Regions from separate parts of the Desulfofundulus salinus genome, predicted to be linked through region 4. Evidence: riboswitches for the same ligand, from Rfam matches in the RefSeq annotation. Region 4 holds a riboswitch; each other region holds the start of a gene.
What was found. A riboswitch is a leader RNA that binds a small molecule or an ion and turns the genes downstream of it on or off. The one in region 4 is predicted to bind cyclic di-GMP.

Region 1 (7,734 bases), 640 kb from region 4:
GCAGTAAAAGTTTTGCTTCTGAACATTGGTGACCTTCCATTATTAAATAATCTGGATTAACCTGCCGGAGGCAGAGGAGAAACTCGCACCCTTCCGGTAACAGGGGCGACAATGACGTAATACCGTCTTCGGGTCAATTTTTCACTCAAGGTAACCGTCCCGCCACCGGAAATGGGGATCCCCCGCAGGTTAAATTTAAGCTCATTGGACGGAAAATTTGTCGAGACCAGGTCCAGGTAAACAGGGAGACACTGCTTTTGTCTGGATACATTATTAATCATTAAATGATAGGCGTCGTTGAAAGGATCAAACTGTATGCTGTAAGTAGACATGGTATCCCCTGCGGAAAGGGCCTGTTGCTGCCAGCCGCGAATATCTGTAGCTATCTGGCGGGCGCTGGTGTACAGGGCGTACTTGCTCAAACCGTTAAGTACGGCGGGCACCGCAATTAAAAGCAGGGTGGCACTGATGGCCGTGGAGACAAGAACCTCGAGTAAAGTAATGCCCCCGGGCGAGGATATAACTTTTGGGAACGAACACTGCCGAAACATGCATATATTTTCGTGGCGAAAGTAAAAAAGTCCTGCTTAAAGGAAACCCTGAAATGGATATGTTACCAAATTTTCAGGACGTACGGGCAGGCTCGGGAAATCAAAATACGGGGTATTCCTCCTGCCAGGAAATAATTTTCACAGTGACCAGGTCTGACGGCAGGACGGGAACGGCGTTCTGGATCAGGTCATTATCCTGGATCAGGCTTACGTTACCACTGACATCAAAAGATTGGGCAACCACCGTCCCCCTGATGGTACTGCTCCCGCCGGCTTCGAACCGGCACGCATATATAACGGCGCTGACGTTTTCATTCCCGTGTACGCTAACCGTACCGTCTACATGCAAAACCAGGACGTCCCGGCCTGCATTTGCCGGCTGCAAATCGCCGCTGATCTCCACGTTCCCTTTAACGGCAATAACCCATTTCCCGCTGTATGTACCCTCAAGCCAGAGTTCCTTTCCACCGGTGTCCAGGTAATAGGTCCCGGCAGACCTGCCGGTAAGATTGCTCTCGAACCTGTTTCCCGTTTCGGTTACACCCAAACGGGGATAGCCCTGGTAGGCAGCCACTTTTCCCGCTGGATCCAGAAGGGCGGCCGGCTCTACAAGGGCAGCAATATTTTCCCGCGGGCCGTCCAGCCGGGGTACCTGGCCGTCATTTTGAATGATAAACGTGCCCGCCGGATATTGCGTGGCGGGGGTGAAGTAGGTCCCGCCGGGGGAGAAAATCACGGTGCCTGAAGAATTATCGATGGCACCGTCTGCCTGGAGGTAGCCCGGTGTTTCAATGCGGCCGTGTCTATTATAGAGGTTGCCTCCCACCAAAAGGCTGCCTCCGGACAAAATGTTGATGCTACCATTTTTATTATCCAGATTGCCCTTCACCACCACCAGCCTGGAATTGGTAAGGCTTATACTGGAGCCAGTTTCCAAATTGCCGTTAATCAACAAGTTACCGCTAATAGATACGTTGCCGCTTAAGTTAGGGGAATTTCCGGCACAAAGGGCGTTCTGCAGCACGGGAGTAGCCGTGCGCTGCACCCGCACTTTGAGTGCCTTGCGGGCGTTGCCCGCCCGCCCCTCGGCCAGGATCTCTCTGGTGCTGGCGTCCACCGGGTTCACGGTAATTTTGGAAATCCGGCCGTTCCCCAGCACGATTGGCGTGGACGGCGGCCCGGCATCAAAATTCCCGGCCAGCCGGACGACCATCATTTCCACTCCCGCCTCGGCCAAATAAAGGGCCTGGGTCATGGCTACCTGGCTGGCGGACATTCTTTTGTCCACCGTGGTCAGCTGGACCAGGGAGCCGGCAAAGACCAGGAGCAGGAGGGTGAGCAGGATCACCGTGACCAGGGCCGCGCCTTTTTGTGCTCCGGCACGCATGTTTTTCCAGAAAGCAGGGAGCCTCCGGCATACCTGCCCGCTCTCGAATTTTCCCTTTTGCCCGCCGGTCAATACAGGTCGCCCTCCCAAATCACTTCCATACAGAACATCTATTCCCGGAAAAATCAATTTTGTTCGCGCATCATCCGCACGGTCACACGGGAAGTTAAGACAAAACCGTTGGTGCCGGTGAGCTTTATCTCCACCGTAGCCGGCAAGCCGGTAACTCCCTGGAATGATACCGCCTGAACCCGCCCGGCCACGGGATTATTCCCTTGCCAGGAGGCTTTATCAGTGCTGGTGGCCCGCTTGATCTCGCCGCCGTAAAGATAATACTTGATGTATTTTGTATTGTCCGGGCTCTTAAAAATGATGTATGATTGGGGATTTATTTCGTCCACCCCTGCACTGACCCTCAGTTCCCGGGTCAGCCGGTCCATGGCCAGCCGCAGGTTCTGCTGCACGTCAACCTGCTCGTCGCCTTTTTTCCAGTTGAGCATGGTGCTGTCGACGACGAAATAGGCCGCCCCCAGGATTAAAGAAAGAAGGACGGCCGTCACCAGAACCTCGATCAGCGTCAGGCCCCGGCGGTCAACCGCCAGTCCCGGCAGGGCGGCCCGCCGACCAGAGGCCGGTGTATCAGCCGTGCCATATTTTACGTACCCGGCTCCTTTAGCGGTTATAGCCGCGTTATTATCGCCAACCGCTCTGCGCACTGCAACTTTTTTAACCGGTCCCATCAGGCCTCGTCCCGCCAACTCATCAAATTTGCGCCGGCCGTCATCCCCTGCGTTTCAGCGTTACCAGTTCCAGCTGCCGCTCCCGCCCCTGGTGCCGGTAGTGGACGTTGACCCGCACCTGGACCAGCCGATCATCCGGCTGATAGGTCTCTACCGAATATGTGTAAGTATAACCGGACGCGCCGGGAAAGGGCCGCGGTTCATCCTGCCTTTCGCCGCCGGCAAGGGAGCCGGCCAGCAGTTCCTCCATCACGGCCTGGGCGGCGTTAACGGCCACCGTGTCCTCCCAGGCTGCTTTAGCCGCCATTTTGCCCGAAACCATCAGATTTACGGCAGTGGCCGCCACCAGCACCAGAATGGCGGCGGCCACCAGGACCTCGATCAGGGTAAAGGCGCGGTCATGTCTGGAAAATGTACGCATAATCATAACCATTCCTCGTCTACTACATGAAGCATTGCAGGCGTACTTAAAGGTTCGATGACCACCAGAAGCTCCACCAGGGTGAAGCCGCGCTGATCGCGGCGCAGGTTTGATAGACGAAACCTCACCGGCTCACATCCTTCCCCGGAAGAAATCGCATCTACTCACCACCCACCCCTGCCGGAAAATGGCGGGGCAGATTAAGGTGGGGCCGGGTAGCCTGCCCCGGCACCCGAACGCCGCAGGCAGACTACTCCGACCGCGCAATATCTCCGTTGCATGCTCGCTGCTTTTACTCAAAGATTTCACCGGTACTTTGCTCTAGCCGCTCTCTTACTTCAGAGAAACGACACAACATCACTTTTATAACATTACAACTTCTTAGTCCTTCGAGATTAGAATGTCGACGGTGACAGTAGCACCCGAACCGTCTATCTCGACTACATCATTGCCAAGGTCAGCTTTCATTTTAGTTGCGGCGCTGGAGGGGACAGAATTAAGTTCAAGACTTCTTTTTGAGCTTTCATTTTTAAAAGTATAAGTCCCGCCCCACGGGTTCTTGCTGGGCCAGCGCTCCAGGTAGGGGCCGTTCCAGCCAGCGGGGTTCTGGGAAGAATCTGATTTTCCTGTAACAAAACACTCTGTTTCGTCGGACCAAGAATTATCAGTAGCCATAGGCCATTTACCTGTATCTGTATAGTAGTTCAGCGCCGCCGCCTTGATGGCCTTGTAATCCGCTTCCGCCGCCGCCACCTTGCCCTTTTCAATGGCCTTGAAGGCGTTGGGGGCGATGATGGCGGCCAGGATGCCAATGATGGCGATGACCACCAGCAGCTCCACCAGGGTGAAGCCGCGGTTGTCCTTGAGTTTTTTGCGCATAGTTTTTCCCTCCCCAAAAAGTAGTGTCTTAATAAAAAGGGTTGTCAATTAAATAATTGACCTGGAAACGGTGCCTAAACGGCCGGTTAGAGTATGTAAGAACACCTTTGAAACCACCGCCCTACCTGCCCAGCCCCTGCATCATGCTGGTGAACATGGGCAGGAGCACCGAAAGGACGATGAACCCCACTATGCCGCCCAGGAAGACAATCAGCACCGGCTCCAGCACGCTGGAGAGACGGCCCACGGTGATGTTCACTTCCTGGTCGTAAAAGGCGCCGATGCGGACCAGCAGCGCGTCCAGGCTGCCGGTTTCTTCCCCCACGGCAATCATGCGGATGACCAGCGGGGGGAAGATGCCGCTTTCTTCCAGGGGGCCGGCCAGGCCCTGCCCCTCCCGCACGCTCTCCTGCGCCCTGGCCACGCCGGCCGCCACCACCTGGTTGCCGGCGGTTTTCTTCACCACTTCCAGGGCCTGGATGATGGGCACCCCGCCTTTGAGCATGGCGGCCAGGGTGCGGGCGAAGCGGGCAATAATTATTTTTTTCAGCACCGGTCCGAATACGGGCATTTTCAGGACCAGGCGGTCCCAGATCTCCCGGCCCCGGGGCGAGGCCCGCAGGCGCTGAAAGCCAAAAGCCGCCGCCAGCGGAAACAGCGGGAGGAGGTACCAGTAGCGCCCCACCAGGCGGCTGGCTCCCATCACCACCCGGGTGGGCAGGGGCAGGGACACACCCAGGTTCTGGATGGTATTGATGATGGGGGGCAGGACGAAGGTGAGCACGAAGGTGAGGATGACCACGGCAAAGCCCAGGACCATGGTGGGGTAGGTGAGGGCCGACTTCACCTTTTCCCTCACCTCGTGTTCCCTCTCAAAATGTCCGGCCAGGCTCTCCAGCACCTCGTCCAGCACGCCGCCCACTTCCCCGGCCTCCACCATGCTGATGAAGATCTCGGGGAAGACCGAGGTGTAGGCGCCGAAGGATTCGGCCAGGGAGTGTCCCTGCTCCAGGCGGGCGGTCACCCCGCGCACCACCTCTTTGAGCACCCGGCCCTCCACCTGCAGCTCCAGGATGCGCATGGCCCCCACCAGGGGCACGCCGGCGCTGACCAGGGTGGAAAGCTGGCGGCAGAAGAGGGCCAGCTCCCTCAGCCTGACTCCACGCCGGAATGAAGGCAGCCGCATAGGCAGGCTGACGCCCCCCCGCACGGCCCGGATCTGCACGGGGATGAGCCGCTGGCCCTGCAGTATCCTGGCCGCCTCCCTTGGTCCGCTGGCTTCCAGCCGGCCGGAAACCACCCTGCCGGTTAAATCCCGGGCCCGATAGGCATAGACGGGCAAAGCTCCCCTCACCACCTCCCGGAAATAAAAATCCAGGCGACGCGCCTGGAAGTACGTGCCGGAAAGTTCGGCAGCCCGGCTGCCATGGCGGCCTTGCATGCCGCTTTAGGCCCGCGGCTTTGCGCCCCTGCCTTTCGGCAGGTTTGCCTTTTTTCGCTTTGCCGCACTCTTCCTGAAAACTATCTTAACGGCAGCTGCCCTGCCAGTCAATAACCAGCTGGTTGTTTTAAATCATTTTTAACAAATTTTCGGCATCAGCCGCCCGGGCCAGGGCCTCCTCCCTGCCGATCACCCCTGTACGGACGAGGTTTCTTAAAGCCATATCCAGCGTCTGCATACCGTACCTGGCCCCGGTCTGCAGGTGGGAGATAATCTGGTGGGTCTTCCCCTCCCGGATGAGGTTGCGGATGGCCGGCGTGGCCACCAGGATTTCCAGCGCCGCCACCCGGCCGGGACGGTCCCTGCGGGGCAGCAACTGCTGGGCAATCACTCCTTCCAGGGCGCCGGCCAGCTGCAGCCGGACCTGCTGCTGCTGATGGGGCGGGAAAACGTCGATGATGCGGTCGATGGTCTGGGCTGCGCTGGTGGTGTGCAGGGTGGCCAGCACCAGGTGACCGGTTTCGGCGGCGGTGATGGCCGTAGCGATGGTCTCCAGGTCCCGCATCTCCCCCACCAGGATGACGTCGGGGTCCTCCCGCAGGGCCGCACGCAGGGCGGCGGCAAAAGAAAGGGAGTCCCGGCCGATTTCCCGCTGGTTGACCAGGCTCTTCTTGTGCCGGTGGACGTACTCGATGGGGTCTTCCAGGGTGATGATGTGCAGGCGGCTTTCGCTGTTGATGAGGTCGATCATGGCCGCCAGGGTGGTGGACTTGCCGCTGCCCGTGGGCCCGGTAACCAGCACCAGGCCCCGGGGCCGCCTGGCCAGGTGGGCCACCACCTCGGGCAGGCCCAGTTCATCGAAGGTGGGGATGCGCTCCGGGATGAGGCGGATGGCCAGGGCCACCGTACCGCGCTGCTTGAAGGCGTTCACGCGGAAGCGGCCCACTCCCGGGATGGCGTAAGACAGGTCGCTCTCGCCCACCTGCATGAACTGCTGGAACCGGTCCCCGGGGATCAGCTGGCGGGCCAGGGCCTCGGTATCCCCGGCGGTGAGGACGGGCAGATCCTCCACCCCCGGCACGGCCCGGGCGCCCAGCTCGTCGGCCGCAAAAAGCTTCCCGTGAACCCGGAAGACGGGCGGACGGCCGGCAGTAAGGTGGATATCGGAAGCTTTCAGCTCGAAGGCCAGCTTTAAAAGTTCATCGGCATGCATTCCGCCGCAACACCTTCCTTTTCCGTCACCACTCGTTATAGGCCACGCGCATCACTTCCGCTATGGAGGTGATCCCCTGCCGGGCCTTGTCTATTCCATCTTCCTTCAGGGTGACCATTCCCTCGGCCACCGCCTTTTCTTTGATCACATCGGCAGAAGTTTTTTTATTTACCAGCTCCCTTATGGCCCGGGTCACGGGCAGCACCTCCTGGATGCTCGTCCGCCCCCGGTAACCGGTGTGGTTGCAGTGGTGGCAGCCGGCGGCCCGGTAAAGGGTCACCGGCTCACCGGGCGGCAGGCCCATGAAAATCCTCTCCGGCGCGTCTTCCGGGAGCTGGTAGGGCTCCCGGCAGCGGGGGCAGAGCAGGCGCACCAGGCGCTGGGAAACCACGCCTACCACCGAGGAGGCCACCAGGAAGGGCTCCACCCCCATATCGATGAGGCGGGTCAGGGCACCCGCGGCGTCGTTGGTGTGCAGGCTGCTGAGCACCAGGTGGCCGGTGGTGGCCGCCCTCACCGCGATCTGGGCCGTCTCCCCGTCCCTTATTTCCCCCACCATGATGATGTCCGGGTCCTGGCGGAGGATGGAGCGCAGGCCGGCGGCAAAGGTAAGCCCGGCTTTCACGTTGATCTGGGTCTGGTTGATCCCCCGCAGGAGGTACTCCACCGGGTCCTCTATGGTCACAATATTGCGCTCCGGGGAATTCAACTGGGCCAGTACCGCGTACAGGGTGGTGGTCTTGCCGCTGCCGGTGGGCCCGGTGACCAGGATCATGCCGGAAGTGCGATGGATTACCTCTGTAAAACGCTCCAGGTTGTAGCGGTGGAATCCCAGCCGGTCAACGGGCAGGATCCGCCCGCTCTTAAGCAGCAAACGCAGGACCACCTTTTCCCCGTGAACCGTAGGCAGGGTGGATACCCTCACATCTATTTCCTGTTCCCCGTACTTAACCTGAAACCGGCCGTCCTGGGGGAGGCGCTTTTCGGCAATGTCCAGGCCGGCCAGGATTTTGATCCTGGTAGTAAGGTTGGAGCGGATATGCCGGGGCAGAGTAAGGGCTTCCCTCAACAACCCATCCACCCGGTAACGCACCAGCACCCG
Region 2 (7,734 bases), 780 kb from region 4:
CGAAACCGTGGCGCACCAGGACGTTGGCAATTTCCCGGTAGCGGGCAAAATGCTTGTACCTCTTGCGCAGGTGCAGCTGCATAAAACATCCTCCCCGGGCCGCCGGCAGGCGCCGCTGGTTATTACTTATTTTTTCCACAACCGCCTTTTAAAACCCTCTTCGGGTGCGGCATATTTGTATACTGTGGAAGCCCTTTAAATTTTCTTGCCGCCAGAGATAGGAAGCAGTATAATATTTGCGGTCCCCCGGACCAAATTCAATGCAAAGCCATAATCACTTTGGTGAAAGGGTTTTTAAATCATGCGCATCGACCTTCTTCCCACTGCCGAAAGTATAGTTCCGGCCGAACTGGCCGGGTGTACCGCGGTGGTTTTTGATGTGTTACGGGCCACAAGCACCATTGTCACTGCCCTGGCCCACGGCTGCCGGAGGGTGGTTCCGGTGGTAGACGCATCCGGAGCCAGAGAGCTGGCGGGCAGGCTGGCCGGGGAAAACACACCGGTACTGCTGGCAGGTGAGCGGGGTGGTCAAAAAATCCCTGGCTTTCCTTACGGCAACTCTCCCCTGGAATACCCGCCGGAAGTGGTGGGCGGCAAAGTGCTGGTCCTTACCACCAGCAACGGCACCCGGGCCCTGAACGGCGCGGCAAAAGAGGCCCACACTGTGCTGGTGGGAAGCCTGCTCAATGCCCGGGCCGTGGCTCAAAAGGCCTGCCGTCTGGGCAGGGATATAACCATGGTTTGCGCGGGCACGCAAGGTCAATTTTCCCTGGAGGATACCCTGGCAGCGGGAATGGTGGTGCTGGAGATTGTGGAGATGCTGGACCCGGGCTGGCTTTGTTCAAACCACCAGCCGTCTTCCTCCCTGGACCTTGCCGACTTCGCCGTAGCCGCCCTGCACCTGGCCCGAACCTACCGGGACAACACCCGCCGGGCTTTTGACCACTCCCGCCACGGGCGCAGGCTTTTAAACATGGGGCTGGCGGCTGATCTGGACTGGTGCGCTTCCCTGAACACCTTCCAGGTGGTGCCGGTGGTAAAAAAGGAGAGTAGCTATTTAATCATTGAAAAGTGTTGAAAACTGCTATATTCGGTTCGCCAGGAGCAACAAGGCCAGGAAAATAAACTCCGCCGCTCTTGAGCTTTGGACGATGGCACGAAAAAACAGGTGACCCCCTCTTGCGTTTGGCCGGCAAATATGCTAAAATAACACATGCAAGCGGGTTGGCCCCGCGGTAAACTACAAAACGGGCGCGTAGCTCAGTGGGAGAGCGCTTGACTCACATTCAAGAGGTCGCTGGTTCGAAACCAGCCGTGCCCACCAGCAAAATCAGAGCCCCGGAAAACGGGGCTTTTTGCTTTGCCCGAAAAACCTTGATTTTAAAGGACTCAAGTATGCTAAAATTATGTCGAAATAAGGTAGTGGGGTCGAAAAGTTAAAAAGCTATTTTGTTCAATCCGAATCCTGGAGGGCAAACCCGGCGAAAGCCGGGGGCGCAAAGCCACAGGTCTAAGGTTCCCCAAAGGGTTGCTACGGGGAACTATGACGGCTGGGTTGCAAGGGAGAAAGGTAGCTGCAGGAAAGCGTATACTTGTCTCCCTGCGGCTTTCTTAATTTGGAATAACGTAAAAGGCGGAGGTTTGAGCAAGTATGAAAGAATCCCTTATAGAACGTCAGTTCGGGGGGGGGGGGGTAACCTGTCTACATCTGGCCTTATTTATTAGCCCTATAAACAACTCTTTTGGGGTTCCCCTTCTTTGGTTCCCTCCTTTTTGGTTCCCCTTTTTACGCTCCCCACCCTTGTACCCGCCACCATCATTCCTATAAGAAACTGTTCTCATGAGTTTTTTCTACCGTTTCCATGGTAATTTCCATGATAGAGGTGTTTCCATGAAGCCCACACTTATTAACGCTGCTCGGGTACTGGTTCGGGTGCAGGAATCTCGATTTAAGTCGGACTGCCTGCATTCTCAGCGCGTGGCCTTTTATGCGCTCCTGCTGGCCAGGGAATTGGGATTGGACGAAAAATACCAGAAACGCGTCTACTTAGCTGGCCTTCTGCACGACATAGGCAAAATAGGAATCCCTGACTATATACTGTTTAAACAGGGCAAGTTGACTGCCGAGGAATGGGAGGAGATAAAAAAGCACCCGGTTTTCAGTTATGAAATTCTCTCAACCATTCCCGGTATGAAAGAAATTAGTCTCATGGTACTGCATCACCACGAGAGATACGATGGAACGGGCTATCCCGCTGGACTTGTAGCTCAAGATATACCTCTGGGGGCGCGCATTTTAGCCGTTGCCGACAGCTTCGACGCCATGACCACGGAGAGGATCTACCGACCTTTTCCATTATCCCGGGAAGAGGCTCTGAAGGAAATGCACTGCTGTGCCGGAGGGCAGTTTGATCCACTTTTGGTGGAAGTTTTTAGTCGCTTGATAGGACGGGGAGAAACTGATTTGAGCCTCTACGAACGAGAATTTACGACTAGTTTTTATCCCTGAATCCGGGCGAACTTAAGCGTTTGAACCAGAGGGTGCAAATCCCGACTGTACGGACCAGCAGGTAAATAGTTCACCAGTTGGACTTAAATTTAAACGTTCACGAAAAGGAAAGGGTGGGGTTAAGTTGCTGTTCTTTAGAAAGAAAAGTGAGCCGGGTACCTCCAATACCTTCAATTCGGGTGATTTGCTTTTTGGGCTTAGCGTAGGTCGTTTCATTATGGCGCACACAGATCTCCTGGCCCTGTGGAGCCGCTTGAGGGCAGATGAAGCGGCCCGCGAGGCGGAGGTTCAGGCATCGGGTTCTCAAGAACTCTCTGCCACTATCGAGGAAGTCAATGCTTCCGTGGAAGAATCGGCTGCCGCTCATCACCAAATGAAACAGCTGGCAGAAGCCAATCGCTCGGCACTGGCGGAGATGGACAGGCTTTTAAAAGTTGTGGCTACCGGTATACAGTATATGAGAGACCAGTTGAATGAAGTAAGCCAGCGTTTTAATCAGGTCAACCAGATTGGCGAAGAAGTTGCGGAGATTGCAGAACAGACCAACCTCCTGGCACTGAACGCTGCTATAGAAGCTGCCCGGGCTGGCGAACACGGGCGTGGTTTTGCCGTAGTAGCTGAAGAAGTAAGGAAGCTGGCGGGGAAAACGAAGGATGCGGTAGGGACTGTGAAAGAATTAACTGCAGAAGTGGGTCAATTATCAGAGTCAGCCAACCGCAGCAGCAAAGAGGTAACGGATTCCTTTGAGGTTTATTCCAGGCAGGTTACCTCTGTAGTACAAAGCATAGACGAAAGCATGAAGCAGGTGGAACTTGCAACCAGCGCCCTCGACGAAATAACCCGGGTCATGAATCAGGTTGCCACTACGACAACAGATCTTGCCCAGTCGTCCCAGCGGCTTGCCCAAATAACAGCCTTCGGTGACTCCTGTACGGCCAATGCCAGCCACATCCGTGAAGTCACCATGCCGGTTCTGGAAGAACTCCTGGTCGAGATAACCGAAGATACGCCGGTTCATACCCTGGCAGCCAGGCTTTTCGACCATGCCCGGTTCATTAACACTGTAGTGGCGAAAGTTGGAACAGGTGAAAAATTATCCGACCATACCGAATGCGCCTTTGGACGCTGGTATATAGGTGAGGGCGGCAGACAGTTCGGCCACTTGCCTGCCTGGCGGGCTATAGACGAGCCTCACCGCCTGGTTCATACTGTCGGTGCTGCTCTGGTGAGAGAAGCCCGGGCAGAAGCAGCCGAAGAATTGGCCCAGGCATCCCTGGAACTGCTACGTTGCTTCGTGGCGCTGAAAAAAGAGATTGCCAAAATAGCCAAAAGTTAAAAAGAGAAGGACTTAGGTAAAGGAATTGTTTCGGAACCCTATTTCGACCTGGAAACACGGCTAAAGATATGGACATTTTGTTATTTCCTGGGTGACGACCTGTACCTGTTTATTGACAGCCGGGTGAATTAAAAAAGATTTCAGCCACCACAGAAAGGTTAAAAACACCTGGAAGGAAGTACGGGCGAAGATGTACAACGCGGAGCTACTGCTCCAGGGGTATGCCCAGGTCATGACGGTCCCGCCCAATGTCAAGTGCGCGGACATGTTCCTGAAGTTCCAGAGAGAAGCCAGGAAAATAAGAAACTATTTCTTCAAGAAAGGAGTTGGTTCAACGTGGAGTGTGCGAAATGCAACGCCACGGTCGAGAATAAGGAGGCAAAATTTTGCCCCTTCTGCGGCACTCCCCTGAATGAGTTCGCACCACCGCCCAGTCCTTCGAAATCAAAAAAGGCCATCTGGATTGGGCTCGGCGTACTCACCTATCTTCTTCTTGTTATCGGTTTTGTTGCCCGAGAATCCCTCGCCCAAGTACTCCCATTCCTTAGCCCGTCTAACAGTGCCCGCGCAGCCAAACTGGCACCAGGCAATACCGACCTGTTTTTGGTCGTTAATCCCAATCTGGACCAGGTAAAAAATTTTGCCCGTATCAGAGACATTTACCTTTCCATCCCGGAAGTTAAAGATGCTTTCGACGATTTGCGAAGGGACTTTGAGGATGAATTCGGTTTAGACTTCAATGAAGACGTAAAACCCTGGCTTGGCAGGGAAATAGCCCTAATTGTCCCTAATTACAGCCACGAGGAGTTATACCTGCTCGCTGTTTCTACCACCAATATGAAAAAAGCTTCGGCCTGCTTACAAAAAGTGCGCCAGCACTGGGAAAAAGAAGGTATGGCATTCAAGGACCGGACTTATCAGGGGGTCGAGATAACCGTTGAAACCGGGGGTTCTTCACCGGTAGCCTACGCCCTGCATGAGGGGTTTTTGCTGCTGGCGGAAAGCGAGGAAGCCATCGAAAAGGCAATAGACATGACCAGGCAAAAAGGTGCGGCCACCCTGGCCAAAAATGAAAACTACAAAAAGGTAATGAAAAAGCTGCCAGCAAACAGGTCGGGTGCTTGCTATATCAACGCTGAAAACATTCCCGATATTATAAAGGACGAGTTGAACACGGATTTTCCCGTTGAAAGCCTTCACCACCTGGAAGCATATCAGGGGTTGGGCTTTTCCATAAGCTTTACCGGAGAAGGGGTGCGCTTTGACTACTCGCTGGCCTACGATAAAGAAAAATTACCCAAAGACCTTCCCCCTCCCGAAAAAGTTGAGAAGACCATCACCCTGGCTCCCGAAAACTCCCTGGTATTCATAGGGGGCGTTCACCTGAATTACGTAATGGAAAAAATTCTGGAAGACATTCAAAAAGAACCCGATTTTAAAGACATCGACGCGGAAATCGAATACAATTTGGGTATAGATATTGAAAGTGATCTCCTTTCCTGGTTGGGCAGTGAATATGGTCTGGCTATTGTCCCGGATAGAGACGGGTTATTGGGTAAAGAAACTCACCTGGGGATGCTCGCCATGTTTTCCGTAAAGGATATCCAGAAGGCAAAAAGGTTAATGGACAAGATAGCTGATTTGCTAGATGAAGAAGGATTTGTTTCGGATTCTGTGAAGGTTGACGGCAAGAACATCAAATATTTCTATGACCCGTATACTGAGGCATTTATGCTGGGCTACGGTTTCACGGATAATATTTTGGTTATTGGATCCTCGGAAAATCTTGTTAAGGAGGCCGTAACGGGCGACGGCAGCTCCCTGGCCGACAGCAATACATATAAAAAAGCATTTGCCAGCCTTCAGCCCAAATACGAGGGTTGTATTTTCATTGACGTGGAAAGAATTGTTGACACGGTACGTAGCAACCTGGACAGATTGGACCGGAGATCTTTTGATCGAGAAGTCTACCCATTTGTAAAGCCCCTACAGGCGGTAAGCTACCGGCAAGCAAGGACGGATGACAACTTCCTCTCCGGTACGTTGGTCGTTTTCGTGGAAGAGCCTGTAAACTTTTCAAGAAAGGAACTTAGCTACGAACTCTAAGAGAGTTTAGCGGGTTATGAGAGGAAGTCACAATTTAGCCGAAGGACAATCTTCAGGGGTGTTCGCTATGTTCAATCCCCAAAAACAAAAACAATCGGAAACGCGGAGGCAGATTGCCCGGAGGAAAGCAGCTGCTGAAGCACTAAAGGGTATTTGGGCTGATAAGGATGATTCCTTCTTTTCGGGGCGGTAACTCATGCGAATTTTGCTGGATACCAATATTTTGGTTGATGATTGTTACATAGCGGCCACCGCCATAGCCTATAAATTGCCGCTATATACCAGAAACCCGGACGATTTTAAATATGTCCCGCATCCGGATTTGAAAATAGTGGTTCCGTATCAGTATGAGGTTGACGTAACTTCATAAACAAAATCTAATACAGCTTGCAGGCTCTTAACGAGGCGATGATGCTGAAGAACAGTTAGTTAACAAAGAAAGCGGTCAGACCCGGCAGGTGTAGAGCTGCCGGCGTTTTCTTTTGTGTGGATCTGGTCAAGCGCCATATAAAGAAGCACTTCCCGGAGGATCAGAATGAGCATCACCAGCGCCATTGCCCGCGCTACAGCGGTGATCGCCGGCTTCAACATGCTTTCCGAGGTACTGAAGTTTATACGGGAAATGGCCCTGGCCTGCGTTTTCGGGGTCAGCGCGGCCACCGACGCCTACCTGGTGGCGTACACCGTGCCCAATGTGGTTTTTGCGGTGCTGGGCGGGGTGACGGCGGCTGGCAGGGCGCTTTACTAATGGACATCGAGCTCCGTGATGGTTATAATTGTTCATAATGAAAGGAAAAACGAACCACTGCATCCATATGGAAACCGTCTGGAACAATCCCGGCCAGCGCACCGTTCGGCCGGTGGGTGACCCGGCGTTGCCGCCGCGGGACGCGCGGCACCCGCGCCTGCGGGATGCCGGCAATAACTTTGTTTACGGTGTTCTGAAGGGGGAGGAGCAGTTTGAAAGCTCTGGTACTGGCCGGCGGGAAGGGAACGCGCCTGCGGCCCCTTACCTACACCACGGCCAAACAATTGATCCCGGTCGCCAACAAGCCCATCATCTTCTACGTGCTGGAGCAAATCGCAGCGGCGGGGATAGATAATGTGGGGGTAATTATTTCACCGGAAACGGGCGAAAACGTGAAAGACGCCGTAGGGGACGGCTCCCGCTGGGGAATAAAGATCACCTACATACTGCAGGAGACTCCCGCCGGGCTGGCCCACGCCGTGAAGACGGCCCGGGAATTCCTGGGAGAGTCGCCCTTTTTGATGTTTTTGGGGGATAACCTCATCCAGGGCGGCGTCGAGGCCTTCGTGCGGGACTTTGCCGCCGGTGAAGCCGGCGCCTTCATCCTGCTCAAAAGGGTAAAAGATCCCCGGGCCTTTGGCGTGGCCGTTCTGGACGGCCGGAACCACGTTGTCCAGTTAATTGAAAAGCCAAAGGAGCCGCCCAGCGACCTGGCCCTGGTGGGCGTGTATCTCTTCAGGCCGGCGATACATATGGCTATTGAACGTATCAAACCCTCCTGGCGGGGGGAGCTGGAGATCACCGATGCCATCCAGGAGCTCATCCATATGGGCTGCCCGGTGGAAGCCCGCATCCTGGAGGGCTGGTGGCTGGACACCGGCAAAAAGGACGATATCCTGGAGGCCAACCGGGTGGTGCTGGACGAGTTCGCCCGGCGGGACGTCAAAGGAGAGGTAGACGGCAAAAGCCAGGTGGTGGGCCGGGTGGAAATAGGGGAGGGCGCGCGGGTGATAAACAGTGTCATCCGGGGGCCGG
Region 3 (7,734 bases), 200 kb from region 4:
CGGACACCGGGGAGCGTTATTTGTCTACCGGGTTGTTTGTATAGGCTCACTTGTGTGAAAACCAGAGGTTTATTCCGGTCGTAAAAGCCGGGTTGTTAGCCCGTGGGGCGACTGGTATTTTGACAATAGTTGTCCGGGGTAAAGCTTCCGGATTTGCCCGGTGGAAGTTCACTTGCCTGGCAGGAATCTCTGCTTGATTGGTAGAATATGAAGGGCAGTCCTGGTTGTTCAAAGTAGGAGACTTGATGAATGAGCATGCCTCAAAAAGCGCCAGAATATCGCTCCCTTGAAGAGGGGCCAGGGTCATTAACCACCGGCCTGGAGCGCCCCTTTGTCAATCCCTACCTGGCCATCCTGATGGGGGTGGTGGGAGCCGCCTTTTCTTCCATCTTTACCAAACTCGCCATGGCTCCACCTCTGGTCATTGCCTTCTACCGGTTGGGGTTTACCGTGCTCATGATTGCTCCCATTGCCCTGACCAGGGGACGGGAAGAACTGCGCTCCATGGGCCGGCGTGACATAATGCTGGCCTGCCTTTCCGGCGTGTTGCTGGCATTGCATTTCACTGCCTGGATTACTTCCCTTGAGTACACATCCATTGCCAGCTCCACCGTGCTGGTCACCATGCAACCCTTATTTGTGGTTTTAGGTGGCTACCTTATCTTTAAAGAAAAAATTGCCCGCACGGGGCTTGTGGGGGCATCCCTGGCTTTAACCGGCAGCATTATTGTGGGTGTGGGTGATTTTCAGATCGGTGGGCAGGCTTTCTGGGGAGATATCCTGGCTTTTGCCGGGGCCATTTTTATTGCCGGCTATGTATTGATCGGGCGCGGTTTACGGCACCGCCTGTCATTATTCCCGTACATTTTTGTTGTTTACGGGGCCAGTACCGTGACTTTGTTCCTGGGTGCGCTGCTCACCGGTTTGTCCTTTTTTCCTTACCCGCCCTTCACATGGCTGTGGTTTTTCCTCCTGGCCCTGGTGCCCACCATTTTCGGGCATACCATTTTTAACTGGGCCCTGCGTTATGTCAAGGCTGCCGTGGTCTCAGTGAGTATACTTGGCGAGCCGGTGGGGGCAACCATTCTGGCTTATATCATTTTTCACCAGGTACCTTCACCCTTACAGCTTGTGGGCGGGGCGATTATTATCACGGGTCTGGCCATTTTTATCCGGGCGGCAGCAGAAAAATAGATTATTCTATTTTGCGGCTGTGGGGGGCGTTCTGTGAATGGGCTTCATTTATTATCCACCAAAGCGGGCTGGGTTGGTACTGCCTGGGGTAAGCAGGGGCTGCTGGTCCTGACATTTCCCCGTCCAAGCCGGGAGGAAGCCCTGACTGCCCTGCAGGATGAACCAATGCCTGTAAAAATTAATGAAACCAGCGAGCCTGCCGTAAAAAGGTGGCCTCTGATCCTGGAAGAAAGGCTGAACCATTACTTCCAGGGCCGGCCGCTTTCCTTTGCGGATATTCCCGTGGATCTTTCCTGGTGCACCCCTTTTGTGGCCCGGGTGCTGGATTTTGTACGGCGCATCGGGTACGGTGAATTATGGTCGTACCAGCAGGTGGCGGCAGCCGTCGGGAATCCCCGGGCCGCCCGGGCCGTGGGCGGGGCTTTGGGGGCCAACCGGGTTCCTCTGGTCATTCCCTGCCACCGGGTAATCCGCCGGGATGGATCACCCGGCGGTTTTAGCGGCGGCCTGCCCTTAAAACTGCAGCTATTGCAACTCGAAGGCGTACGACCCGGCCCCACCGGGCGATACCAATTGACAAATGGCCCTACATGCGTTAATATAAGTAATGCGCCGGTTAGTCAAGTGAGACAACAGAAAAGTGCTGGTGTGGCTCAGGGGTAGAGCAGCGCACTCGTAATGCGCAGGTCGTCGGTTCGAATCCGACCACCAGCTCCAAAAAAGCTAGACGCCGCAAGGGTTTGCGGCGTTTATTGTTTCTGGCGAAACCGGCGAAATTAGCGAAATAGGGATAATTTGGGGATAGTTCACTTTGAAATGACTGGAGGTCATGGTGTGGTAAAACTTGACATTAAGTAGAATCGTGTTATATTACATTGTCTTGCTTCTTTCGGAAAGGAAAATAAAATATAGATATCGTATATTAACTTTTGGGTGCAGGTATCTTGTTTGCGGACATGGCTTTGGTACCGGTGGTTATGGATCTTCAGGGGCTGAATTTTTCGCTGGTCGGAAATTTTCTGTGTTCTGGCGGTGTTGAATCAGCCTTTTAAGTGTTAAATTAAAAACTTTACTGTCTTTATTGTGTTAAAGGCAAACCACTCGAAAGGGTGGGGCGCAAAGCCATGGGTCTGCAGCCCTAAAGGGTATGACTGCCAGGCTGCCGCGATAAAGGTATTGATTGTTTTCTTTTTAATGATGTTTTGTTGCGGCAGCCTGGTCAGGCTGTCGTTCCTGCTTATAAAAGTATGTTTATCCATTTGGGGTATAGAGGTCGACTCTAACAGAGCCAATGGCTGGGACGTTTGCTGGCAGTATTGTGGCAATTGAAAGGGCATAGGGCCGGGAGGGGCTGAAAGGCAGAAGGGTGGTGAAAAAATGCAACGGTGTCTTGAATGCGCAAAGAAAGAACCGGACCGTCCTTGTGTGGAGTGCCAGTATTTTGTCCAGCTAAGCCCCCTTCGGCGGGTGCCTTCGCCGCCTGTCCGGGTGTTACTGGAAGATGAGCATGGCAGGCAGTATCCGGCTCGCATCCTGGTGTTAAATACCACGGAGTTTGGGCTGGAAACGGAAGCTCCTGTTCCGGGGCGGTATGTAATCAGGCTGCAGGAAAACTTGTGGGTCGAGGTGGCCGGGGTACCGTTCAAAGGGAAAAATAACGTCCACGTTTTTGATATCCTGTGTGTCCACCGGAAGCAGGGGACTGCCCGTCGTCTTAGCAGGGAGGAGTATCAGTTGCTGGCCGGAAGCGCCGGCGAGCTAATACAGGAGATTTCCCGGCACTTGCCGGAGCACCTTCAGGACCTGGTCAGGGAGAAACTGCTGGCTGAGGTGGAGAAATCCGAACTAATTAACGCTCTCAGGGTGGGGAAGGTGATGAAATATGAAGGAGGGCGCTTCCGCTACCTTTCGGGCCAGGCTGACCTGGACCTGCCTATGGAAGAAGCGGAAAAACTGATGCGCCAGGCTATCCGCCAGGCCGAACACCGCCGCGAGGTGATCATTAGCGCTGACGGGCAAAAGGTGTTTGACCTTCACGGCGTGCCCTTCGACCACAGGAGCGGTGGACTGCTGGCCTTTGACATCACCGAGGTGATTGAAAAGGAGAGAAAGATGCACCAGCAGGAGATGCAGGCTTACCGGGAGGCCATAGCGGCGGTAACGGGGGGCCGGTTATACCTGGTGAATAGTGGAGAAATGGAAAAAGTGATCTCAGAAGGGACGGAACTGGCCAGGGGTGAGGTCCGGCAGACCCATGACATTCCGGAAGCCCGCCGGGCAATGCGGGAAGCCTTGCCTGTTCTCGACAGCCGCAGGCAGCATGCGATTGCCTTGTGCTTGACAGAGGCGCTGGCCAATGCTCTCAAACATGCAGGGGGCGGTTGCTGGCAAGCCAGGCAGTCAGGGGACACCGTCAGGATTATCGTTCAGGACCGGGGTCCGGGAATCAAAACCAGCGAATTGGCCCGGGCAACGCTGATGCAACATTATTCAACCAAGAATTCCCTGGGGTGTGGATTTACCCTGATGCTCTACTATGCGGACCACCTCTACCTTAATACAGGACCGTCAGGTACCGCCCTGGCCCTGGACTTTGGCGTTGTGCCTGCAGGTAGGTTAAAACCGGACAAGACCAATGAAAGAGGGTGATTTTGTTGCTGAAAGTGGATGTTTACGTTGACCGGGGGGTGTGCCGGGTAGTGCTGAACGGTGAATTGGACGTGGAAACGGTAGCACAATTGCAAGAAGTTGTTGGGAAGGTGGAGGAACACACACTGGAAGTTGACCTCTCGGGCGTTTCTTTCGTTGATTCCACCGGTTTGAAAAGTTTGCTGGACATTAGCAACGACTGGCGGCAAAAAGGAGGCCAGATGCTGATTTTGAGGCCGCAACCTGATGTGGCGGAGGTGATGCGGCTGGTAGGGCTGGACAGGCTCCTGGCGCAAAACACCGCTCCGGGCGGAGAAGAGAGGTAGGAGCAGGATGGGAGAAGTGATTACAGGGAATGGAAAAATACTAAGGGCTTACGGGTTGGAAGTTAGTGGGTGTAGCCTGCCTGCCGAACAGGTCGGGGGAGATTTTTTTGAGTTTATTTCCTGCGACGAGAGAACCGTATTTACCGTCATCGGAGACGTAATGGGTAAAGGATTCCATGCGGCCCGGCTGATGGAAACAATCCGCCATATGCTCCGGGAGTGTATCAGGATTAATCCCCATCCTCTGGAGGTGGTGCGCCGGTTAAACAGGGTGGGAGGGGATGAACTGCGGAAATGCGGGGCTTTTGCCACCCTATGCCTGCTGTGTTACGACGGGATAGCTGGACGACTCACCTGTGTCAATGCAGGGCACCACCCTCCCCTCCTTCTATCTGACGGCAAGGTGAAAGTGGCCCGGTGCCGGGGAGTCGCCCTGGGCCTGCTGGAAGATTACCTTGGGTCAGGGGAGGAGGAATTTTTTCTTGCCGACGGAGATGCGGTGGTGCTGTATACCGATGGACTTGTGGAGGCCTGTGGACCGGGCGAGCAAAGGTACGGGCAGGAACGATTGAAGGAGATAGTTCGCCTTCAGAATGGTGCTGATGCAGACAGGATGAGACAAAACATTTTATCTGACCTGGAGACATTTACCCGCGGTTTTTCCCAAAAGGATGACGTGACACTGGTTGTTATGAAGGTGACGGGAAAGGCAGGTGAAAGGGGTGGAAATTAGAGTCCAGCAAAAGGAAGGGATGGCGATCCTGGAGGTGGAGGGCGAACTGGATTTCAGCAATGTGGAGCAGTTGCAACAGGAAATTCAGCGACGGACGGAAGAAGTGGTGGAGATAGATCTGCAGGGACTCCGGTTCATAGACTCTTCCGGGGTGGGGATGCTTCTGAGTCAGGTCAGACACCTGTACAAGCAGGGGCGTACCTTGAGAATTGTTCGTATCCCCGATTTTATTCGAGAAGACCTGGATGTAATAGGTTTTTTTCAAGTACTGGAAGCTCTTAAGACAAATCCCAACGCTTAGCAGGAGGTGGGTTCCTTATGAAATATAAAGAAACTATCCGGGGCTCCCCCGCAGCAACAGCGAGTACAGTGGACAATGCTTTTCCGGATGGAGAATCGGTGGGTCCATATGCTTTTGTGAAACAGGGGCGCCTTGTTGTATGGCACCGGCCGGAGGGACCTTACCCGGTGGTGGTACCTTGTCCGGGGGTAAGGCTGATTGTTAACGGCCGGGAGTGCACTCAACCCACCCCCGTATCCATGAAGGATACGGTGCGGGTGGAAACGGTGGAAGAGCGTAGAGAAGGGAGCTGGTCTGTATCCGTTTCTTCCGATGGTCTACAAGCGATATTGCGAACGCGCCCTGCGGTGGTAGTTCACCGGGAACTGCCGGATCTCCCGCCTGCCAGGGTACTGCAACTGAAGGTAGTGGAACGGGAAGAACGTTTTCCCCCACTCACATGGGACGAACTATTGCGGGAGTTGTCCCGGCTGGGAATTAACTATGGCGTAGACTGGGAAGCTTGCTTTCGTGTTACATCCTGCGCTGAAGAGGAGGTGGTTATCGCCCGGGGTATTCCTGCGGAACCGGGAAAAGACAGCCGGGTAGAATTGCTTTTTTCTTCTAATTCCAAGGTACCGGTACCGGCGGGGGAAAACGAAGCGGTGGATTTCCGGGAACGCTATGTTTTTACTTCGGTGGAGGCGGGAGACGTCCTGGCTGTCAAACACCCGCCTGAGCCGGGTCGTCCCGGCACCAGCGTCAAGGGTGAGGTAATTGTGCCGCCGTCGCCCCGGGACTTCATCCTTTCGGTAGGCGAAGGGGCGGTGCTTACCAGGGATGGTGATCGGGCCGTAGCGGCCCGGCCTGGACGTCCTGTGGCCTCCCGCTGGCGCAACTTAGTAAAGGTAAGTGTGTTACCTGAGCTGGTGCATGATGGTGACGTAGACCTTGCTTCAGGTAACATTGTCTTTAAAGGAGATATCCTGATTGCCGGTAATGTGGCAGAAGGGATGGTGGTAGAAGCGGGCGGGAATGTCAGGGTGGGAGGGTTGGTCTCCGGCGCGAGGGTTCAGGCCACGGGTTCCGTCCTGGTTGGGAGGAATATCCTCTCATCAATAGTGATTGCTGGAGGAGCCCCTGCTTTCCTGCAAATAATGCTGCCACAGGTTCATACCCTGGCGGCTGGTTTGCAGGAGATGACCATGGCTATCCGGCAGTTACTGGGTCACCCGGCGTTCAAGCAGGGCGATCTTAAACGCGGTATCGGCCCCCTGGTAAAGTTGCTCTTGGAGGGGAAGTTTCGCCACCTTCCCGCTGCCGCAAGTACTTTCAAGAAGCAGGTTGAAACCATGCCCCCGGGAATGGTCGCTGAAGGCCTGGAAGAGTTTATCCGGGAAATCGAACGGGCGCTGGTTCGTTCTCCTCTGGCCGTGCGTGACCTCCGGGAGATCGAAACATTGGCCCGACGAGCCGGGGAATGGGAACAGGCCTTTGCGTCCCCGCCGTCTGCAGAAAGTGATGTGGTGGCGTCAAGCGTCCACAATTCTACCGTTGTAGCTACCGGCGATGTCCTGGTGGTGGGGAGTGGTTGTTATAATTCCCGGATCCAGGCTGGTAAGAAAGTGACTGTATCCGGGGTATTTCGTGGTGGCGAGATACAGGCTGGCGGGGATGTGCATGTGGGAGAGTTGGGGTCCAGAGGTGGGGCCACTACGAGGGTGGTGACTGGCCCGGCAGCCGTGGTAACCGTAGGATATGCCTTTGAGAACGCTTCTATAGTGGTGGGCGGCCGGGTTTATCGTTTTGATAGGGAGGAAAAAGGCATCCGCCTCTGGTTGGATAAAGAAGGGAACCTCAGGTCCAAAGGAATTCCAGCTTGGGAAATTGCAGATCTGCCGCAAAACCGTCGCTGATTCTGCTGGATTACTGGCAAGAACGCCACGAAGATCTACAAACGCCATAGAAACAAATGGCATTAGCAGAAAGCCGGGCGCCATTTTTTTGCGCCCGGCCTGAAGGTTTTTACTGGGCCTGGTAGGGGAAGAAGCCCTTGCCGAAGAACAGCAGGATCAGAATCAAGAAGAGAATGAAGGAGAAGTGGCCGTAGTAGTAGTAGCCGGGATCAGGAGCCATATAGTTGCCTCCTTTCTATTCTAGTATGTTGTTGGTTTCAATAATAGGGTATGAACGAAGCCTGAAAAAGGTGCAGGGCTACCAAAAAGATGGAAATTGGTTCCACCAACTTGTTTAATGGATAAGATGGGGATTCCAAAAGCTCAGTACCGTGGTATAATAAGATTGGTATATAATAGGTTAAAAAGAGAGGAAAAGCTCCGGAAGACACCCGGTCACCCCGGCAACCTGCACGGAGCGCTCATGAGGTGGTGGGGGTTCCTTGATATCGCGGGTGGAGTATCATTTTTATCTTTACTTTCCGGAAGGGGCAGAGCAAATGGGTACCTATTTTGCCAGCCGCCTGCCGGGGGTAGGAAAGGTACCGTGGTTTATTTGTGAAACTCTTTCCTGTTTGTTTGATGACCTGGGAGAGA
Region 4 (7,734 bases):
TCCAGATCGCTGGTGGGGGGGAGTTCCAGGATAAAGATGTCCGGGTCATGGGCGGCTGCTTGCCGCACTTCCTGGAGCACCTGGATGCCCTCGGGGTCGTCGGAGGCTCCACCCCCCGCCAGCACCAGGCGGCATGGTATTTCCTTTCGCACCAGACGAAAGACCTGGATAACCCCCAACGGGTCTTTGAGTCGGTCAAACCGGGAAATTTGCACCACCAGGGGCAGGTCAGCCGGTATGCCCAGCCGCTCCATAACCGCGGCAATCTCACTGGACGATACCTCCCGGTTTTTCTCCGCCAGGGGGTCGATGGCCGGGGGCATGAAGTATTGCCGGTGGCCCAGATTCCGGGCGTAGGCCGGGATATGATAGATGGCGGCGTCACAACGCCTTGCCCAGGGTCTCAAAAAATCCCACACCTCCCGGTCCACGTCTACCGGGTCAATGTGGCAGTACCACAGCCAGCGGCCCGGGTGGCCGGGACGGATTTCGGCCAGGCCCAGGGGCTGCTGATCGTGGAGAATGACAAAGTCCGCCCGGGGTTCTACCAGGTCGTAGTTCTCCCGGGATATCCGGCGGTAGGTGTCCAGCATGGCGGGCGTTATTTGTACGGGTACGCCGTGAAAGGCGTTGTGAAAGGTTTTGGTCACCCGGAAAAATTCCTCATCCCCCTTGATGACGTCCCAGCGCACCTCTAAGCCCGCTTCCTGCATCATGGGCACGAGGCGTTTTAAAATTTCCGCCACTCCGCCGCCGGCAAAGGTGGAATTAATGTGCTGAACCCTGCACCCTATGAGCTGCCGGGCCAGCTCATAGATCTCTTCGATGAGTTGTTCACCAACAATAGCCTGATAATCCCTGATACCAGCCATGAATGACCCTCTTCCTCTGCAGTGTTTTCTAACCCCTTAGTATATTCGCCCGGAAAAAAATTTTCCTCCACCTGCCCAACATAGATGGAGGAAATATTTTATCGTGTTATTCGCTTTACTCCAGGCCGGCCAGCAGGGCCGGGCCGGCGCTCGTACCCAGCCTGGTGGCCCCGGCCCGGATCAGGGCCAGGGCCTGGCCGGTGGTACGAATGCCCCCCGAGGCTTTTACGCCAATTTCCGGGGGTAGGTTTTCCCGCAATAGCCCCACATCTTCCACCGTGGCCCCGCCCGGGCCAAAACCGGTGCTGGTTTTTACAAAGTGGGCGCCTGCCTGACGTACCAGCCGGCAGGCGGTAATCTTCTCCCCGTGGTTTAAGTAGCCTGTTTCGATAATCACCTTGACCAGCCCCCCGGGCAAAAGGGCGGTCACTGCCTCCACCACTCCCCGGATATCGGCCACAACGAGATCATAGTTTCCTTCCTTCAAGGCGCCAATATTTATGACCATGTCCACTTCCCTGGCGCCGTTTCTGACGGCCTCTTCAGCTTCCTTCTTTTTTACGGACGGCGTGGTTGCCCCCAGGGGGAAGCCAATCACCGTGCACACTGCCACACGGGAACCGGCAAGTATTTTCGCGGCATATGCCACATGGGCGGGATTAACGCATACGGCGGCGAATCCTTCAGCCATCGCCTCAATACAAAGTTGCCGGATGTCCCGGGTGGTGGCTGTGGGTTTAAGCAGGGTATGATCAATCATGGCGGCCAGCTGGTTTCTGGTCAACCGCCAACCCCCCTTATAAAATTACTGTTATTAAACGGCGCAGGGAATCACTGGTTGCCTGCTGGGGTCGTGGTTTCTATTTTAAGCTGCCTTTGCAGCAGGTTTAACAGCAGGCTCAAGGCCAGCCCTATTGCCAGCGTGCTTACCAGCACCAGGGTGGTATTAAATTGCAGCCAGGCCACCAGGTATGCTGTGGCAATGACAATGGAAAGGATCATGAGGGGAAAAGCTACTTTAAAGAAACCCAGGAAACTGATAGGAGTACCCCTCTTTTCAGCCATGCCCACCACTACCACGTTGGCCGAAGCACCGATGATGGTGCCGTTGCCACCCAGGCAGGCTCCCAGGGAAAGGGACCACCACAGGAAATTGAGGTTTTCTATGCCCCCCAGGCGGCCCATGTCCTGAATTAAAGGAATCATGGTCGCCACAAAGGGGATGTTGTCCACAAAGGCCGAGGCCAGGGCCGAAAGCCAGACAATCAAAAGGCCCGCCGGCAGGAGTTCTCCCCCGGTAACCTCCAGGGCAAAATGGGCGATGGTTTCAATGACCCCTACTTCTTCCAGCGCTCCCACCAGGGCAAACAGGCCGATAAAGAAGAAGATAACCGGCCATTCTACGGCGTGCAGGGCATGTTCCGGGTCGGAACGGGTGATTACCAGCAACAGGGCCGCCCCGGCCAGGGCAATCACCGAGCTCTCCAGGTGCAGGAACTGGTGCAGGGCAAACCCGGCAATGGTTAAACCCAAAACCCAAAGACAGGGCTTGAGCAAAGAGGCGTCTTTAATCTCGTCCCATTCATTTAGCTCCAGGATGCTTTTTTGATTCTCAGGGTTTGTAACCAGGTCCCGGCGGTAAATGAGGCGCAGGATAAAGATCGTCAAGACATAAATCACTACCACCACCGGGGTAAGGTTAATCACAAAATCCATAAACCCGAGCCTTACGGCGCTACCAATCATGATGTTGGGCGGGTCTCCGATCAGGGTGGCCGTTCCCCCAATGTTGGAAGCGATAATTTCAGAAATTAAGAAGGGCAGGGGGCTTACTTTTAGTTTGTGGGCGATGGCAAATGTAACGGGCACGATGAGCAGTACCGTGGTCACATTGTCCAGCAGGGCTGAAAGTACAGCCGTGACCAGGGAGAGGGATGCCAGGATACGCAGGGGTTCTCCCCGGGCCATTTTGGCCGCCTTGATGGCCAGGTACTCAAAAACTCCCGTTTCACGGGTAACGCCCACGATGATCATCATGCCCGTTAAAAGGCCAATGGTGTTCCAATCGATGTAGTGGACGGCCAGTTCCGGGGTAATGATACCGGCCAGTATGACTATCGCCGCACCGCAAAAGGCAGCCACGGTACGGTGAATCTTTTCCGAAATAATTATAGCATAGGTGAGTAAAAAGACGGATGTAGCTAAAATAACTTGCGTTTGAGCCGACAAATTTCCCATCTCCTTTCATCCATAGTATTTCGATAATCACCCAGTCTTACTACATTTAAGGAAACCACCTCCATTAGACCAGAAATGTGACTAATTTCAGGCAAAATTAAAGGGGGGGGGTAGCCAAGTGACTACCCCCCCCAGCAGTCGGTACCGTTGCAGCCTGGCGATCATAGTCCTGAAAAGGACCTTAGACCCATAGCTTTAGCGTCCCGGGCTTTCGCCCGGTTTGCCCAACCCGTAAGGAACGTACACTTTTCACTTTACTACATAAGTATTATAAGTGGTCAGGGCCTATGGAGGCAATAGGAATTTAATCAATTTATTAATAATGCAGGTTTCTCCCACTAGAACGTAGAAGATCTTGCAATAAAGATTGTCTTTGGGGAGGTAGTGGTTTGCATGAAAATCCTTCTGGCCGTGGATGGTTCGGAGAATTCACTGCGTGCTGCCAGGCAGGCTTTGCGCTTAAGCAAACTAAACCCGGAAGTCGCAGTTACGGCTCTGTACGTGGGGCCTTCCTGTTATAAACTTTTCCCCGAACCCGGAGTATGTGCCTGGCTTCAGCAAAAAGAGCTGGATCAAGAAATAGAAGCCCGCGCGGAAAAAGTCTTTGCCGCCGTAGAAAAAATTTTTCGGGCAGAAGGCCAGGCCATAGCCACGGCGGTGGAACGGGGAGATGCCGCTGAAGCCATCTGTCGGCTGGCTGCGGAGGGTCAATTTGACCTGATCGTCGTTGGAAGCCGCGGTTATGGCGATCTTAAGTCCCTTTTCCTGGGCAGCGTGAGCCATAAAGTGCTGCACCTCGCCCCCTGCCCCGTAATGATTGTCAGGTGATAAATATGATTAATAAAATGTAGCTGTACTCTTCCGGGGTTTTTATTATTGAAAATTAAATTGGTATTTGGTAAAAATACGATTGGGTAAACACACGAGATGAGAATTCCGGGGTATAACATAAGAGCACTTTGATGCAGGAGGTTAAATTGATCATGTCCACGATTCTCTCCCTGGTGAGGAGCCGGTATTCCGTAAGGCACTATAAACCCGACCCGCTGCCCGAGGCATTGCTGGATCAACTCCTGGAAGCGGCCCGCTGGGCCCCTTCTGCCGGTAACCTGCAGCCCTGGTTTTTCTATGTGGTTACCCGGGAGGAAAAAAAAGAAGCCCTGGCACAGGCCGCTTTAAATCAACGTTTTATTGCCCAGGCGCCCGTGGTGATTGTGGTTTGCGCCGAACCGGAACGCTCGGCGCGGGTTTACGGTGAGCGGGGGCGGCAGCTTTATTGTTACCAGGATACGGCTGCGGCAGTGCAAAATATTCTGCTTACCGCAAATGCCCTGGGCCTGGGAACCTGCTGGGTGGGTGCTTTTGACGAGGAACGGGTGAAAGAGTGCCTGGGTATCCCCGCGGGGCGTATACCCGTGGCCATCATTCCCGTGGGTTACCCGGCCGACGATCCGGCCCGCAGGCCCAAGAGGAGGGAAATAGAAGAGATTGTGAGTTACATTTAGGCCACCGGCCGGGATTTCCGGCCGGCTTTTTTGCGAAGCGGTGTAAATCTTTTGCGGATATAACGAACCCTTTTTACGTCCGGCATGCGTTCAGCCGGGCCAAAGAGAAGGCTGTTGGTGGGACAGGCGGTAACGCAGGCCGGCTCGAGCCCGGCATCAATCCGATCTTTGCAGTAGTCGCATTTCACAGCTACACCTTTTTCTTCATCCCATTGGGGCGCACCCCACGGGCAGGCCATAATGCAGCTCCGGCACCCAACACACAGTTCCCGGTCAATGAACACAATGCCGTCCCTGGGGCGTTTCTGGACGGCTCCAACCGGGCAGGCCTGCACGCAATAGGGGTCCTCGCAGTGGTGGCAGGCTGTGAAAACATACGTTGCCATTGCTTGACCGCTTCTGATAACAGGGTCTACCGTAACAACCTTACTTGGCTTGGGTCCCACGCCAAGCCCCTTGTTTACTTTGCACTGCACTTCACAGCTGCGGCAGGAAATGCATCTTTTCTCGTCCTGGTACAGGTAATACTTGCTCATTGATTAGCCTCCCAACAGTCCCTTTGTAATATTGACTATAGTTCGATACTTTTATTAGATAACCTTCTTTAAAGCATTATTTTTATTTATAAATAATGGTAGACTTTGACCGGATTCACCGGTCAAGAAAAAAAACCCCGCTCTTTTGCGGGGTTTGTTAGGTATCTCAAGCGGATCTGTAAGGCCGGCTACACTTACATAATCCACCGGGCCAGCTTATCTGGATCTACGATGCTGATGGTTCTTCCTTCATAAGCAATGCTTTTTTCCTGCTTGAAGGTGTTTAATAGAGAAGTTACCGTCTGCCGGGAGGTTCCTACCATATTTGCCAGTTCCTCGTGGGTAAGCTGTACGCCCAGTTTTATGCCGTTTTTTGTTTCCATGCCGCAGCGTTCGCCCATTTTTAACAGGGCCAGGGCCAGCCGTCCGGGAGCCTGCCAGCAAACCATCTCGTGAATAATCTGTTCCGCTTCCCGCATGCGTACTCCCAGTAATTTAGCTACCTTAATGGCCAGAAAAGGATGGGCGCCCATTAACTCTTCAAATTTGTTTTTACGCAAAACCACCAGGCTGACGTTGCTGATCGCACCGGCAAAACAGGTACGTTCCCCTCCCCACAGGGCTTCGGCCAGACCCATTAACTCCCCGGGGCTGCGAATACTGCCTACGGTGACCCGGCGGCCGTCGGCATTCAGGCGGTAGATTTTTACCCAGCCGCTTTCCACCAGGTAGACCCGGTCGGCCGGATCGCCGGCGGCAAAAATGACATGACCTTTCGGATAATGCACCGTAAATCCCGCCTGGCGAATAAGTGCCCTTTCCACTTCATTTAATGCCGCTTTTTCCACATGCGGTAGTGACATGCCGTCTATCCCTCCCGGTAAAGAAAGGGTTTGTTTATAGCAAGTTTGTTAGAAAATTTCTATTAGATAATTCTTGTAATCGTTAAGCTATACATGCTCAAATGCAAAAAGGAAGGTTAATATAATTTAACATTTATTATATTCCCATTTCTCCATCCCTGTCAATGGCTGTTATGGGAAGCAGGCATAAAGTAGATAGTGGAATTAAAAGATGAAACAAATGAAATTATGTTTATAAGGTGTCGTGAGCATGACAAATTATTTGTCTACAAGATGACTATTAAATTGTCTTGCACCTGACGTTATCATGTTATCACATTGATTATATTTAATTATAACACATAGGGTGTGTCTTGTTATAAAAACCATTTAGGGAGGTGAATTTTTTGTGTGGCATTCGTATCAAGGGAGGTGATTCCACAGTACATTAAAATCTGGGCTGATTTCTCATGCCTTTATTATTCTTGTGTGATTGTGAGTACAAACTTTATTTCCCTTTCTTTATATAAGCGCTCGAACTTATAAGAGTTTTCATCACTGATTACGGGGGAGGATTAAATGAAAAAGGGGATTATCAATAAAATTGCCCTGGCCACACTGCTCCTGATGCTGGCCGTTCTGGCTTTAGGGGCCAGCGGCGTGGGGGCGCAACAAGCACAAGTGGTGGGCAGCGACCTTGGGTTGAAGGGGAAACTGGGTGAAGCCATAGCTAAAGCCCCGGTGGGCACGGGTAAGGGGCAGATCGATCCCGATGCGCCCAGGGGAGCCTTCGGCATTCCCGGAGCGCCTGAGATCAACTACCTGGTGGCCATCCTGTGGGCCATCTGGGTGGGCTGGATCTTCTCCACTGTGGGTGCATTCGGTGGCGTTATGGCTGGAGTAGGCCACATGACCGTTTACGGCCTGGGTGACTGGGTAAAGCCTTTTAAGAACACCGCGCCCCAGTTGAACAAGCTGCTTACTGACAGTATCCGTACCTCCAACCAGTGGCTGGTTGGTTTGTCAGCACTTTTAAGCACCATTAACTACCTGAAGGCTAAGCGTTTGGCCTGGCCGCTGGGCCTTGCCCTGGGATTGGGTTCCATTGTGGGGGCTGTGGCCATTCCCGCTCTGACCGGCGGCAAGGTGAGCTTCAGCCAGTACCAGGGATGGTTCGGATTATTTGTTTTTGTGGTGGGCGTCGTTCTTTTATATGAAACGACCCCCCGGGGGCAGGCCAGCAAGAAGGCGGCCAAAGAGGCGGCCAGGGCCTTTGAGCAGAGCATCAAGGAAAAGAAAGACGAAGCTGCCCAGGGGATTATAGTTACCGAGTGGAGTCTTACCAACATTAAGTTTTCCTTCTTCGGCGTGGAGTTTAAGTTCAACCCCATCTGGGCTTTTATGGGCGGCGTGGTAATCGCAGCCATTTCGGCCTTCATCGGTGTGGGCGGCGGCTTTTTGTACGTGCCTTTCCTGACCAGTATCGTGGGCCTGCCCATGTTCGTGGTGGCCGGCACCTCGGCCATGGCCGTCCTGGTCAGTATGATGACCAGTATCACCACCTACATCACCGTAGCCGGTGCCGCCTTGGACTGGGGCATGATTGGGGTGGAGTTAATTGGCGTATTTATCGGTTCCATGATTGGCCCGCGAACCCAGAAATATATCCCGGACATCTGGCTGAAGAGATTGTTTGTCGTTCTCGCTTTTTACGTCGGCCTTGGTTACTTCAGCAAGGGAT

Region 1: linked by a shared signal. The riboswitch ahead of D7024_RS07095 (type II secretion system F family protein) and the one ahead of D7024_RS03835 (ArsB/NhaD family transporter) in region 4 are both predicted to bind cyclic di-GMP.
Region 2: linked by a shared signal. The riboswitch ahead of D7024_RS07845 (HD-GYP domain-containing protein) and the one ahead of D7024_RS03835 (ArsB/NhaD family transporter) in region 4 are both predicted to bind cyclic di-GMP.
Region 3: linked by a shared signal. The riboswitch ahead of D7024_RS02850 (ATP-binding protein) and the one ahead of D7024_RS03835 (ArsB/NhaD family transporter) in region 4 are both predicted to bind cyclic di-GMP.

The regions. Positions count from the first base shown of each region.
Region 1 is NZ_RBWE01000001.1:1,388,915-1,396,648, reverse strand. Features, by position in the region: gene pilM (type IV pilus biogenesis protein PilM) at 1-26, opposite strand, end outside; gene D7024_RS07125 (hypothetical protein) at 57-551, opposite strand; gene D7024_RS07120 (PilX N-terminal domain-containing pilus assembly protein) at 652-2,010, opposite strand; gene D7024_RS07115 (PilW family protein) at 2,064-2,678, opposite strand; gene D7024_RS07110 (prepilin-type N-terminal cleavage/methylation domain-containing protein) at 2,719-3,105, opposite strand; gene D7024_RS07105 (type II secretion system protein) at 3,102-3,227, opposite strand; gene D7024_RS07100 (prepilin-type N-terminal cleavage/methylation domain-containing protein) at 3,481-3,978, opposite strand; gene D7024_RS07095 (type II secretion system F family protein) at 4,100-5,419, opposite strand; cyclic di-GMP riboswitch class I at 5,387-5,478, opposite strand; gene D7024_RS07090 (type IV pilus twitching motility protein PilT) at 5,547-6,632, opposite strand; gene D7024_RS07085 (GspE/PulE family protein) at 6,658-7,734, opposite strand, start outside.
Region 2 is NZ_RBWE01000001.1:1,531,376-1,539,109, forward strand. Features, by position in the region: gene D7024_RS07830 (ABC1 kinase family protein) at 1-82, opposite strand, end outside; gene D7024_RS07835 (2-phosphosulfolactate phosphatase) at 302-1,078, shown strand; tRNA gene D7024_RS07840 (tRNA-Val) at 1,250-1,324, shown strand; cyclic di-GMP riboswitch class I at 1,462-1,563, shown strand; gene D7024_RS07845 (HD-GYP domain-containing protein) at 1,892-2,509, shown strand; gene D7024_RS15365 (methyl-accepting chemotaxis protein) at 2,634-3,845, shown strand; gene D7024_RS07865 (DUF3352 domain-containing protein) at 4,182-5,951, shown strand; gene D7024_RS07875 (hypothetical protein) at 6,487-6,699, shown strand; gene D7024_RS07880 (glucose-1-phosphate thymidylyltransferase) at 6,912-7,734, shown strand, end outside.
Region 3 is NZ_RBWE01000001.1:550,692-558,425, forward strand. Features, by position in the region: gene cysK (cysteine synthase A) at 1-44, shown strand, start outside; gene D7024_RS02835 (DMT family transporter) at 256-1,194, shown strand; gene D7024_RS02840 (methylated-DNA--[protein]-cysteine S-methyltransferase) at 1,228-1,857, shown strand; tRNA gene D7024_RS02845 (tRNA-Thr) at 1,837-1,911, shown strand; cyclic di-GMP riboswitch class I at 2,276-2,361, shown strand; gene D7024_RS02850 (ATP-binding protein) at 2,572-3,843, shown strand; gene D7024_RS02855 (STAS domain-containing protein) at 3,858-4,169, shown strand; gene D7024_RS02860 (PP2C family protein-serine/threonine phosphatase) at 4,177-4,902, shown strand; gene D7024_RS02865 (STAS domain-containing protein) at 4,892-5,203, shown strand; gene D7024_RS02870 (flagellar assembly protein A) at 5,221-7,098, shown strand; gene D7024_RS02875 (GNAT family N-acetyltransferase) at 7,638-7,734, shown strand, end outside.
Region 4 is NZ_RBWE01000001.1:752,691-760,424, forward strand. Features, by position in the region: gene D7024_RS03825 (glycosyltransferase) at 1-872, opposite strand, end outside; gene deoC (deoxyribose-phosphate aldolase) at 988-1,656, opposite strand; gene D7024_RS03835 (ArsB/NhaD family transporter) at 1,704-3,101, opposite strand; cyclic di-GMP riboswitch class I at 3,256-3,345, opposite strand; gene D7024_RS03840 (universal stress protein) at 3,504-3,938, shown strand; gene D7024_RS03845 (nitroreductase family protein) at 4,094-4,615, shown strand; gene D7024_RS03850 (4Fe-4S dicluster domain-containing protein) at 4,612-5,151, opposite strand; gene D7024_RS03855 (Crp/Fnr family transcriptional regulator) at 5,346-6,014, opposite strand; gene D7024_RS03860 (sulfite exporter TauE/SafE family protein) at 6,573-7,734, shown strand, end outside.